DNA from 3 places in the Paenibacillus sp. SORGH_AS_0306 genome. Region 1 is predicted to be linked to each of the others. Evidence: riboswitches for the same ligand, from Rfam matches in the RefSeq annotation. Region 1 holds a riboswitch; each other region holds the start of a gene.
What was found. A riboswitch is a leader RNA that binds a small molecule or an ion and turns the genes downstream of it on or off. The one in region 1 is predicted to bind S-adenosylmethionine.
Positions count from the first base shown of each region.

Region 2: it holds a riboswitch for S-adenosylmethionine, as region 1 does, so the genes downstream of both, QE450_RS15175 (methionine ABC transporter ATP-binding protein) here and metA (homoserine O-acetyltransferase MetA) in region 1, are expected to answer to the same signal.
Region 3: it holds a riboswitch for S-adenosylmethionine, as region 1 does, so the genes downstream of both, QE450_RS12830 (2-hydroxyacid dehydrogenase) here and metA (homoserine O-acetyltransferase MetA) in region 1, are expected to answer to the same signal.

Region 1 covers NZ_JAUTBP010000001.1:823,934-827,882, reverse strand. Annotated here, with positions in the region: gene QE450_RS03545 (aminotransferase class I/II-fold pyridoxal phosphate-dependent enzyme) at 1-617, opposite strand, end outside; gene metA (homoserine O-acetyltransferase MetA) at 665-1,606, opposite strand; SAM riboswitch class I at 1,744-1,877, opposite strand; gene corA (magnesium/cobalt transporter CorA) at 2,344-3,279, shown strand; gene QE450_RS03530 (HAD-IA family hydrolase) at 3,546-3,949, opposite strand, start outside.
Region 2 covers NZ_JAUTBP010000001.1:3,481,148-3,485,096, forward strand. Annotated here, with positions in the region: gene QE450_RS15165 (MetQ/NlpA family ABC transporter substrate-binding protein) at 1-210, opposite strand, end outside; gene QE450_RS15170 (methionine ABC transporter permease) at 344-1,012, opposite strand; gene QE450_RS15175 (methionine ABC transporter ATP-binding protein) at 1,012-2,028, opposite strand; SAM riboswitch class I at 2,212-2,360, opposite strand; gene QE450_RS15180 (COX15/CtaA family protein) at 2,540-3,505, opposite strand; gene QE450_RS23575 (DUF3139 domain-containing protein) at 3,779-3,949, opposite strand, start outside.
Region 3 covers NZ_JAUTBP010000001.1:2,961,579-2,965,527, reverse strand. Annotated here, with positions in the region: gene QE450_RS12835 (molybdopterin oxidoreductase family protein) at 1-1,649, opposite strand, end outside; SAM riboswitch class I at 1,875-1,966, shown strand; gene QE450_RS12830 (2-hydroxyacid dehydrogenase) at 2,211-3,239, shown strand; gene QE450_RS12825 (FGGY-family carbohydrate kinase) at 3,211-3,949, shown strand, end outside.

The DNA of each region.
Region 1 (3,949 bases):
TATTTGGTAGCACTATGAATCACGATATCTGCTCCCAGTTCGATCGGACGCTGGAAAAAAGGAGTCAACAGCGTATTATCAACAATCGTCAGCAACTGGTGGCTTTTCGCCCAAGTAGCTACAGCTTTGATATCGGTAACCATCATTAACGGATTAGTTGGCGTCTCAATAAATACAGCTTTGGTATTCGGTTGAACTATTTTTTCTAACGCTTCTAGATCATTGGTATCTACATAAGAAGCAGTTACTCCAAATTTGGATAAAATACGCTCCAACAGACGGTATGTGCCACCATACAGATCAAGCGATACGATCAGATGATCTCCCTGACCGAAAAGCGCAAAAATGGTCTGTAAAGCAGCCATACCGGAACTACAGGCAAATCCTGCATCTGCTGATTCTAATGCTGCTGCCGCTTGTTCTAGTACAGCGCGAGTTGGATTGGTTGTACGAATATAATCAAAGCCTGTACTTTTACCAAGAGCGGGATGACGGAAGGCAGTTGATTGATAAATCGGAAAATTAACTGCCCCTGTTACCGGTTCATTAATCGAACCGATCTGTGCCAATTTGCTTTCAATGTTAAGAGTTCGTTCGCTTGAATGATGATCCGTCATACTATAATTCCTCCTCTGAAATAACAATCGATTGGGTTGATCTCAAATTAGATACAGTAATTACCTGCTTCAGCTTTGGCACTTTCCAAATCATATGGTGTTTCTTGGTATACATAATAGTTTAGCCAGTTGGAAAATAATAAGTTGGCATGAGCACGCCATGTAGAAGGTGGTGTGCGCGATGGATCATTATTGGGAAAATAATTTTTCGGCGGTGCGACATCCATTCCTTTAGCGATATCACGTTCATATTCCCATTTCAGTGACAATGGATCATATTCAGAATGCCCTGTTACAAAAATCTGACTGCCATCTTTGGTAGCGGCTAGGTATACTCCTGCTTCTTCCGATTCTGATAAAATCTCCAGTTCAGGAATCTTGGCAATATCTTCATGACGTACTTCGGTATGACGGGAATGAGGCGCAAAGTACAACTCATCAAATCCTCGTAACAATTTTACATTTTCTTTATTTAATGTATGTGGGAATACACCAAAACACTTTTCAGGCAAATCGACTTTGGGAACACCGAAATGATGGTAAAGCCCTGCTTGTGAAGCCCAACAGATATGCATCGTTGAAGTAACATTCTTTTTACTCCAATCAAAAATCCCTTGAATCTCTTCCCAATAGTTCACATCTTCAAAGTCCATTGTTTCTACAGGAGCGCCTGTCACAACCAGACCATCAAAGCGTAGATGTTTGACTTCTTCAAATGTTTTATAAAATAAGTTCAAATATTCAGTCGATGTATTTTTGGAAATATGGGATTGTGCATGTAGTAAATAGATATCAATTTGAAGCGGGCTATTTCCGAGTAAGCGTAGTAACTGCGTTTCGGTTGTTTCTTTAGTAGGCATCAAGTTCAATATAGCAATTCGCAATGGACGAATATCCTGTTGAAATGCTTGGCTATCATCCATTACGAAAATATTTTCTCCAGTTAATACTTCTTTGGCAGGTAAGCTATCCGGAATCTTAATTGGCATGTTCGTTCACTCCTTGGATGTGTGTATTTCTTATCATTTCAGGAGAAAGGTTCATTATAAGTATATACAAAAATGACCTTTCTCCTGATACTTGAGAAAGGTCATTTGCGATATGTTCGCGTATATAATAGACGCCTCTCTCATCTGTCAGCAGATATTAAGTCTAGAATGATCCATCAACTTATATCTCTGCAAGAATTAGCACCGTGCGGTTATACCGCCGGTTGCCGGGTTTCATCGGGCTAGTCCCTCCACCTGCTCTTGATAAGATTTGCTTATTCAATTTAAAATAACATGTTTTGATACTTTTCTTATACCATAATTTATACTATTCTACGGTCTGCCGTCAAGTGCTGTGAAAAATGTATTAGATTGAACCGATAAATAAGTTGTTGGTAACTATATTGGTTGATTTCAAAAAGAGGTTTCTTATTTAAGCTTGAAAGGCTTCCACGACCACGGTATACTTAACAAGTATTTGACGTTTTTTCATGGTTTTCATAAATATCTAAATCACAAAGAGGTGAATTTCAAAATGGAAGGCGACCCGAGGCCCAGTTGGCAGCAGGACGGATGGACAAATTGCAGGAAACAAACGACAACCATAGGGCACTGGAGTAACGCGCCATTATTGAAAAATCTTCTCCGTTTTTCATAAATTATAGCGAAGCTTTGTAAACAAGTGTGCGGTTGCCGCTTCTTTCCCTGCTCATTTCATAATAAAGGAGTAGAACACAATGAAAGTTCGGCACGTCAATGCTGGAGCATTTACTCCAGTAGAAAATATTACCGACACACTGGTAGCACCTGAAGAAGGATTTTATTGGATCGACGCAGATTTGGAAGATTTGATTGAACTACAACCCCTTTTTATGCTTCATGATCTGGCTGTAGAAGATTGTTTGAGTGAGGAAGAACAGCGTCCTAAGATCGAAATTTATGAAAGTCATTATTTTATTGTAGTCAACAGTATTCGTTTTGATAACGAAGAGATTTTTTTGCGCGCCTTGAATATTTTTCTAGGACGGCATTATATTATTACGGTGACCAAGCAGAAAATTAATGAATTGCGTGTCCTCAAACCGATTTTATGGGAAGAAGAAGTGAGTCGCGCTGATAAATTTATGTATTTGTTAATTGACCTTGTCGTTGATAATTACTTCGCTGTCGGTGACCGGATCGAAGATCAGATCGAACTACTGGAAGAAAATATATTGATGCATACCAAAAAATCGCATTTGAACGAAATTATCGGTTTGCGTGGCGAAATTTTATGGCTCAAACGTGTATTGGGACCTCAGCGTGAAGTCATCAATACATTGAATAAAAAAGACCTCCGTTTGATCGATGATCAATTGCAAAAATATTTCAGTGACGTGTATGAGAATGCGGTTAAAGTATCTGAGATGTTTGATACGTTCCGCGATCTGATGGGTAACTTACGAGAAGCTTATCAGTCCAGTATCTCTAATCGTGCGAATGAAATCATGCGTGTATTTACAGCAATCACAACGATATTTATGCCGTTAACTGTAATTACAGGTATTTATGGAATGAACTTTGAAGATATGCCTGAATTGCATTGGCGTTTTGGTTATCCATTGGTGATCGGGATTATGATTACGCTAGGTTTGACTATGTTTTTCACTTTCCGCAAAAAAGATTGGATCTGAAAAGATTAAAGCTGCCCTTATTCATCGTCAATTGATGAACAAGGACAGCTTTTTTTGATTTCACTTGTTCGCGCTTATACTGCCAAGCGCTGATCGTAAGATATTTTGCTAAAGCAAAAATCACTTTCTTATTTTACGGGTCGCACTTATATTGCCAAGTGCTATAGGTCGCGCTTATGGTGCCAAGCGCTGATGGTAAGATATTTTGCTGATGCAAAAATCATTTTTTTATTTCACTGGTCGCGCTTATGGTGCCAAGCGCTTAATCAAGGTAGTTGCATCCAGCGGATCATGGTTTCTAGGTTTAGTCCATCTAAGCCGGGTACTGTAAAGTGTGCACTATCTATTCGGGTTAGTGAACTTACAGCGATCGTTTTCATTCCGATTTGACGGGCAGATTGGATCGATTCGGTAGAATCTTCAATAACCATCGTGTGATAAGGATGAATATTGACCGCGTTAGCTGCTTTGATAAATATTTCAGGATCAGGCTTACTGAACTCTACATCATCTGATGTAATAATACGATTGAAATATTGTCGTACTCCTAATTTTTCTACCACTTCTTCTGCATCACTACGGTGAGATGCCAAAACAACAGCGATATTATGGTCGGCAAAATGTTGTAGTAAATCTTCTACACCTGGCAACAATTCTGCGGATTCAATCG
Region 2 (3,949 bases), 2.7 Mb from region 1:
TAAATTTACGCCTTCTTTAGCAAGTGCAGGTTGAATATGTTTTAAGATTTCAGCGTGAGGTACAGCTGTTGCGCCTACTTTCAATGTTACGGTTTCTGCTCCGCCTTCTGTTGTTCCTGTTGCTGCTGTGTTGTCTGCTGCTTTGTTACCGCAAGCAGATACGATAGCAACCAACATAATACTTAGCAAAATCAAAGTCCATTTTTTCATCTTCTCTACCCCTTTATTAGTTTTGGATTGGTATACGTATATGATACAAATGCTGAATATTTGTGATTATCTATCATCGTATAAATATTCAGCAGAATAACTACTCTATGCTCAATCTCTTTTGTATTACTGTTTATCTTCTCGAAAAATGAACCACTAGACGATCACCAAGCATTTGTAGAATTTGAACAATAATAACCATGATGACTACAGCCACTAGCATGATCGCTGTATCATAGCGATAATAACCATAGTTGATTGCAAGTGTTCCAAGTCCTCCTGCGCCAATCATCCCTGCCATCGCTGTATTAGAGACTAGTGCAACCACAGTAACCGTTAAACCTGCTAGTAGCCCTGGCATTGCTTCACGTACAAGTACGCGCGTTATAATCTGCCACAACGAAGCTCCCATCGCATTCGCTGCTTCAATCACACCACGATCGACTTCACGAAGTGCTGTTTCGACCAATCTAGCAAAAAACGGTGCGGCAGCAATAACTAATGGTGGGATCGTTCCAAGTACACCAATCGTTGTTCCTACTAGAATTTGCGTTAATGGTAAGATCGCCACAATCAGTATAATAAATGGAACCGAACGCAAAATATTAACGATAAACGCGATCACTGCATAGAAATAACGCACCCATGCTACAGTAGAACGCCCTGTAATAAATAACAAAATACCTAATGGCAATCCTAGAATTAATGTAAATAATCCAGAAGCGCCTACCATTTTGAGTGTATCTAAGGTCGCTGTACCGAATTCATTCCAATCAATTTGTGAGAAATCTAATTCACCCATCAGTTGATCACCTCCACATCGAGACCTTCAGCGGTCAATCCATCGAGTGTACGCTTAATGTCTCCTTCTGTTCCTTCAAAGCGAACAATCAACTGTCCATACGGTACATTTTTTAACGTTGAAATCGTTCCTTGCAAAATAGCAAAATCGACTCCAGTTTGACGTACCGTTTGCGAAAGGATCGATTCATACGTTTTATCTCCCAAGAAAGACACTTTGACAGTCAATGAATTAGGAACATTTGGTGCTGTCCATGAAGTAATTAGTAATTCAGCATTATTAGACTCATTTAAAATAAAATCACGTGTCACTTCATGCTGTGGCTTCAAAAAGACATTTGTTACAGGCCCTTGTTCTACAATGCCGCCCCGATGAATAACAGCTACTTTATCACAAATGCTCTGAATAACATGCATTTCATGAGTGATTAAGATGATTGTTAAGTTAAAGCGCTCATTGATATCGACCAGCAATTTTAAAATCGAATTTGTAGTCTGAGGATCAAGAGCAGATGTCGCTTCATCACAAAGCAATACATCAGGGTCACTAGCTAGTGACCGAGCAATACCGACACGCTGCTTTTGTCCACCTGATAATTGAGCAGGATATTTATTGGCATGTTGTTCCAATCCAACTAGAGCGAGCAATTCTTTCACTTTTTCTTTAATGTTGCGTTCCGGTGTTTTGACTAAGCGCAAAGGAAAAGCGATGTTCTCATACACTGTCGCTGAAGATAATAGATTGAAGTGTTGAAAAATCATACCTATTTTGCGTCGTCTTGCTTGTAAGCGCGCTTTGTTCAGCTTGGTCATTTCCACACCATCGATCCATACTTCACCAGAGGTTGGACGTTCTAGTAAATTAATACATCGAATCAATGTACTTTTACCTGCACCGGAGTGACCGATAACGCCGAAAATCTCGCCTTTTTCTATTTTCAAATCTATACCGCTTAACGCAGGGCTTAGATTTTTCCCTTTACCATACGTTTTAGTAATACTTTTTAATTCAATCACAGATAGGTGCTCCTTCCTTGTACTTCTTCATTCCTGCATTCATATTACATTAATCATATATAAACCATCGAATAAGTCGGATATATTCTCGCTATCATATATGTCGGTATTCACTTCTCTCTTCTTTATACAAAAAAAGAACCCTTTCGCAGAAAAGGGTTCTCTATTATTAGAGATACTTCCTTCTCATCTGCCAAAATCGCTATGTACCAATTGCACACGCCATTTTGAAGGAATTAGCACCATGACATTTTGGAAAACTACGTAATAGCTATTCCAAAATCGGTTGCCGGGTTTCATCGGGCCAGTCCCTCCACCACTCTCGATAAGAAAATATGAAAAATTCGAATGAAAATGAAAATCTTTTCTCAGTATAGTGAACTTCACACTCTTTGTCAAAGCAAAAATGAATATTTCCTAAGGAAATTAGAAATTTTTCATCAATTGTTCATCTGACGCAATCTATTGGATGTATATTCACTTTTTATTGCTATCTAAATAGATCATACGGTTATACATTTTGCCCTAATTTGCCACGTGTACCACGACTTAATTGCCATACACGCACACTCATATAACATAACACACCGAATAAAATCTGAATCAACAACGTATGCAACATGCTGGAGAAGAAATACCACTCTGGTATTTTCATCGTTACAATATTCAACATACCACTTAGAATCTGCATGATAATAAATACGATCGCAGTCACTCCAAGCTTACGAATACCTGGATTATATGGATGACGACGGTAGGCATAATGTGCTAGCACTGCAATAACGATTAACAGACTATAAGCGGCTACGCGATGGAAAAATGCTACCGCTACCCCACCGGATAATTCAGGTAAGATAGAACCATTACATAGTAATACGCCAGAACACCCACCTCTAGAATCGGTATGTGTGACAAAGGCTCCTGTATACACCACCATGTATGTGTAGATAGTTGCGAACCATGTTAGATTACGCATTCCTTTACTCACCGGTGGTTCATCTGGAATTGGCAAATCACCTTTTTGCTGATCCATCCGCCTTGCACCAAGCGCCATCATCGACGAACTAGCAAAAGCGATCATTGCAAATCCGAAATGTAGTGCCATGATTGGAGCAGATTGTGAAAACTTAACAGCTAATGCACCCATAGCTGCTTGTACTAGTACAAATAACAATGTAAAAAATGCATAAATTTTAAGTTCACGATGTTTATTGAAAAGCATAAATCCAATAAATGAGAATAGAGCCGTGACTCCGGCTAACCCACTCACAATACGATGAGAATACTCAATTAAAGAAGAAATCGTATGAGAAGGAATAAATTTGCCATGACATAATGGCCATTCGTTTCCACAGCCCAATCCTGAATCAGACTTAGTTACTACCAGTCCACCCATAGTCGCTAAAAACATAACAACACAAGTGATAAAACTCAACCATTTTAAATGCGTAGTTGTTATTCTAAACCTTTTTGCCATTACGAGAATCACCCGCTAGTTATAATATAGTGACATTATTTATAGTCTTTATTTATTATAACGAATTGCTAGTAATCACTACCGTATCCTTTGTGACAAAATATGTTCAATATCTCTTAATAGAGTAGGTATAACTACTCTAGCACTGAACTATTATAAATAAATTTATAATATATTAATTTAATTCTCATAATGTTTCTGAGTATTACCACTATAACCTGTTTGGTCAATATGACCATCATTAAAAATAAAATAGGCATAAATCGTTTTAGGCTAGTCTTTAAAAACCACATTAGCACCATAAGGTGAATTAGATGATGTAAATGAATATATTCCTTCAACTTCCTCAATTTCCGAGCTGGTATAACCTTTTTCATTTATTAAATATTTTTTGATTTGTTCTTCAGCTTTTTCTTTATTTAAAGGATACTCATAAAGCCCTAA
Region 3 (3,949 bases), 2.1 Mb from region 1:
AGTGGTGGTAATCCATCACGTTCCATATCGGCTGAATATAGTTCAATTTTGCCACTTGGTGTAGGCAGACGATCCGGGAAAATATATTGTCGATCTGCTTTGACATATTGATGCTGAACTAATGAATCATACGTAATATTTTTCAGTGCCGGATTAGCAGGATGATCTAAAGCTTGCCGAATTAACTGCTCATCACTATCTTGTAATGCTTCATCTTCATAACCCATGGCCTTAGCAAGCAAACGAAATACTTCGGTATTGGATTTGCTTTCACCATATGGAGCAACAACTGGTTGTTGAATCTGCATATAATGATGCCAGTACGAAGCATAGAAATCGGTATTTTCAAAAGCAGATGTTGCTGGCAAAACAATATCGGCATATTTAGCTGTTTCAGTTAAAAAGAGATCATGCACAACAGTAAACAAATCGTCTCGTGCTAATCCTTGTCTGACAAGCGTAGCTTCTGGAGTCACAACTGCTGGATTAGAATTGTACACATATAGCGATTGCACAGGTTCAGACTCTTCTAATAATACCCGTCCCAATTGATTCATATTAAAAGAACGAGTATTGCGATTAGCTAATAAGTCTGGACGTTGTAATGCATTTTCATTAAATGTTAGTTGGAACGTATTAGATTTAATAGCACCGCCACCGCGTACTAACCATTGTCCTGTGATAGCAGGTAGGCAGGCAATCGTACGTACATTCATACCGCCGTTATCATGATGTTGAAGACCATTTCCGATACGAATCAGAGCAGGGCTAGCATCGCTATACATACGAGCTAATTGATATAAATCATCGACAGGCACGCCTGTAATTGTGGATACAGTAGCAGGGTCATATTGCTTTACATGCTCACGCAATTGTTCGTGCCCTACTGTATATTGCTTCATAAAATCCTCATTCACTTTATCTTCAGCAAATAAAATATGCATCATCCCTAAAGCGAGTGCGCTATCTGTTCCTGGCAAAATCGGAATAAACCAATCCGCAGATCGTCCAGTTTGATTTTTGTGCACATCGATCACAATAACTTTAGCGCCTTTTTTGCGAGCTTGTTGCGCTAAAGTCACTTGATGCATATTAGTGCTAACTGCATTAATACCCCAGAAAATAAATAACTGTGTATCTACCGTATCTTCAGGATCGGTACCAATACTGCCACCCATTGTATATTTATAACCTGCTGAACCAGCGGCTGTGCAAATGGTGCGCTCTAAAAGACTTGCCCCCATCCGGTGGAAAAAGCGGCGATCCATCCCTTCTGCGGATAGATTGCCCATATTGCCATAGAAGCTATACGGGAGAATACTTTCAGGGCCGGAAGTGGATATTAATGTTTTCCACTTGGAAGTAATTGTAGTAATCGCTTCTTCCCATGAAATAGGTTCAAAAAGACCTTCGCCTTTTGCTCCGATCCGCTTGAGTGGAGTAGTCAGGCGCTTGGTATCATAGATACGTTCTGTCATATTACGAACTTTGTTACAGATGTTCCCTTTGGTAACAGGATGATTAGGATCTCCAGCAATTTTGATAATTTTACCTTTTTCTTTATGAACAAGCAGTCCGCACTGATCAGGACAATCCAGTGAGCAGACTGAAGGAAATACTCCATCTTGTTGATCAACATAACTAGACATACATCATGCTCCTTTCGTAATACCCATACCTTAATAATGACAGAAATAGACTTTAAATACGTTATAAACTATCATAAATCAAATTTTAGATTTAATGTTGACTTTTTTACTAGGTTTAATTAGAATAAAGAAAATTATTTCGAATTCGACAAATTTAGATGTTTTATACCTTATCGTGTCTGATATCGATTTGCAAGTTTTTTTCGACAACTACATACATTAGATTTTCTATCCAGAGAGGTGGAGGGACTGGCCCTACGAAACCTCGGCAAAAACGTGCCAATTCCAGCAAGCTTGAATCGCTTGGGAGATAGGAAAGCAGGATGAATTATTGCATTATTTTATTCGTATGATTTGAATATTATAATGAATAGATAGCGAACCTCTTTCCTTGATGTGGGAAAGAGGTTTTTTGTATATTGTCGTTGACTCAGTTGATTATATTGTCAAATAATGACCTTATTAGTAGCAAACCAAGAACTCACTATATCAAGTCACTTTCTTACTTTAAAGCTTCACTTAAATAACACTGCACCTAAGTGTACCAAAGGAGATTGAATAATGAAAATATTAATTACCGCCCCTTATCATGAGCAAGGTCGTCAACAACTAGCAGATACGTTTGGAGAAGTCATTTACCGTTGCTGGAAAGATCATGGGCAAGCTTATCAAGAAGAGGAATTGATCTCTTTATTACAAGCAACCGGAGCAGATGCCATTATTGCAGAATTAGATCAAATTACTGAAAAGGTAATTAAAGCTGTACCTCATCTGCAATTTATCGGTGTCTGTCGAGGAACTCCTTCTAATGTAGATGTACCTGTGGCTACAGATCGTCGTATTCCTGTGTTCTATACGCCAGCACGTAATGCACAAGCTGTAGCTGAAATGGTAGTCGGCAGTCTAATTACCTTTTTACGCAGTATTATTTCATCCAGCCAATGGTTAGAAGCAGGGGAATGGCAAAGTGGTAGCTTAACTGCTTATCTCAAGTTTAAAGGTAATGAACTGGCTGGCAAAACAGTCGGTATGGTTGGTTTTGGAGCAGTAGCCCAGCGTACAGCAGGTATACTACGGAGCTTCCCTTGTGATATTCGTTATTACGATCCCTATGTAACCAGCCCTGATCCGCGTGATCAAAAAGTATCGTTAGCCGAGTTATTTGCTACAAGCGATATTGTATCGATTCATTTACCTGTAACCGAAGATACCAAAGGATTAATCGGCACAGAATTATTGCAATCAATGAAAAAAGACGCCATTTTTGTGAATACTGCACGTTCTGTAGTGGTAGATCATCATGCACTGGTTGAACAATTACAACAAAATCAAATCCGTGGAGCGATTATCGATGTGTTTGATCAAGAACCGCCACTTCCTAAAGATTATGAACTGATTTCATTGCCAAATGTTTTAGCAATTCCACATTTAGCAGGTGCCACTTATGAAGTTGAAGATCATCATGTAGAAATTATGAATACGGCACTCATAGAGTGGTTTGAGCATCATAACACCGCAGTGAAAGTACTTTATAATAAAGCGATTTTGGAGGATATTAACGATGACACAAAAAGCCTATCTAGTCTTTGATATCGGTACCGGTAATGCTCGTGTAGCTGTTGTCGATATCAACGGTAACGTATTGTCGATTGAGCGAGCTGATATTTTGTATCACAATGACAATCAATATGCAGATGCACGTCATTTTATACCGGAAGTATTGTGGGAACAGATTGCAGGGCTTGCTAAGGTAGCACTATCTAACGTTCCTGATATTCAGATTATCGCTGTCACTTCAACGAGCCAGCGTCAAGGTATCGTACTGATTGATGAAGCAGGTGAATCTTATCTAGGATTACCGAATATTGATAATCGGGGACGTGAGTGGGAAGAACACTATAGCGACCAATCTTCTATTTATCCGATCACAGGCAGAACACCGTCTGCTTTATTTTCAGCAATGAAATTAGTCGGATTACGCGAGCGTCATCCTCAGCAGTATCAACGATTGAATCGTTTTACCAGTATTAGCGATTGGGTAACGTATGCGCTTAGTGGTGTGTTGAGTTACGAACCGTCTCAAGCATGTGAGACTCTTCTCTATAATGTAGAACATAGTGATTGGTCTACAGAAATGTGTCACACCTTTGGCATTGCACCAACAGTGTTGCCTTCATTAATACCTTCAGGTAGCGTGCTCGGGACATTAACGCCGGCTACAGCAGCAGAATTGAACTTGCCTGTAGATACACCTGTTATCGTAGGTGGCGGGGATACGCAATTGGCTATCCATAGTACAG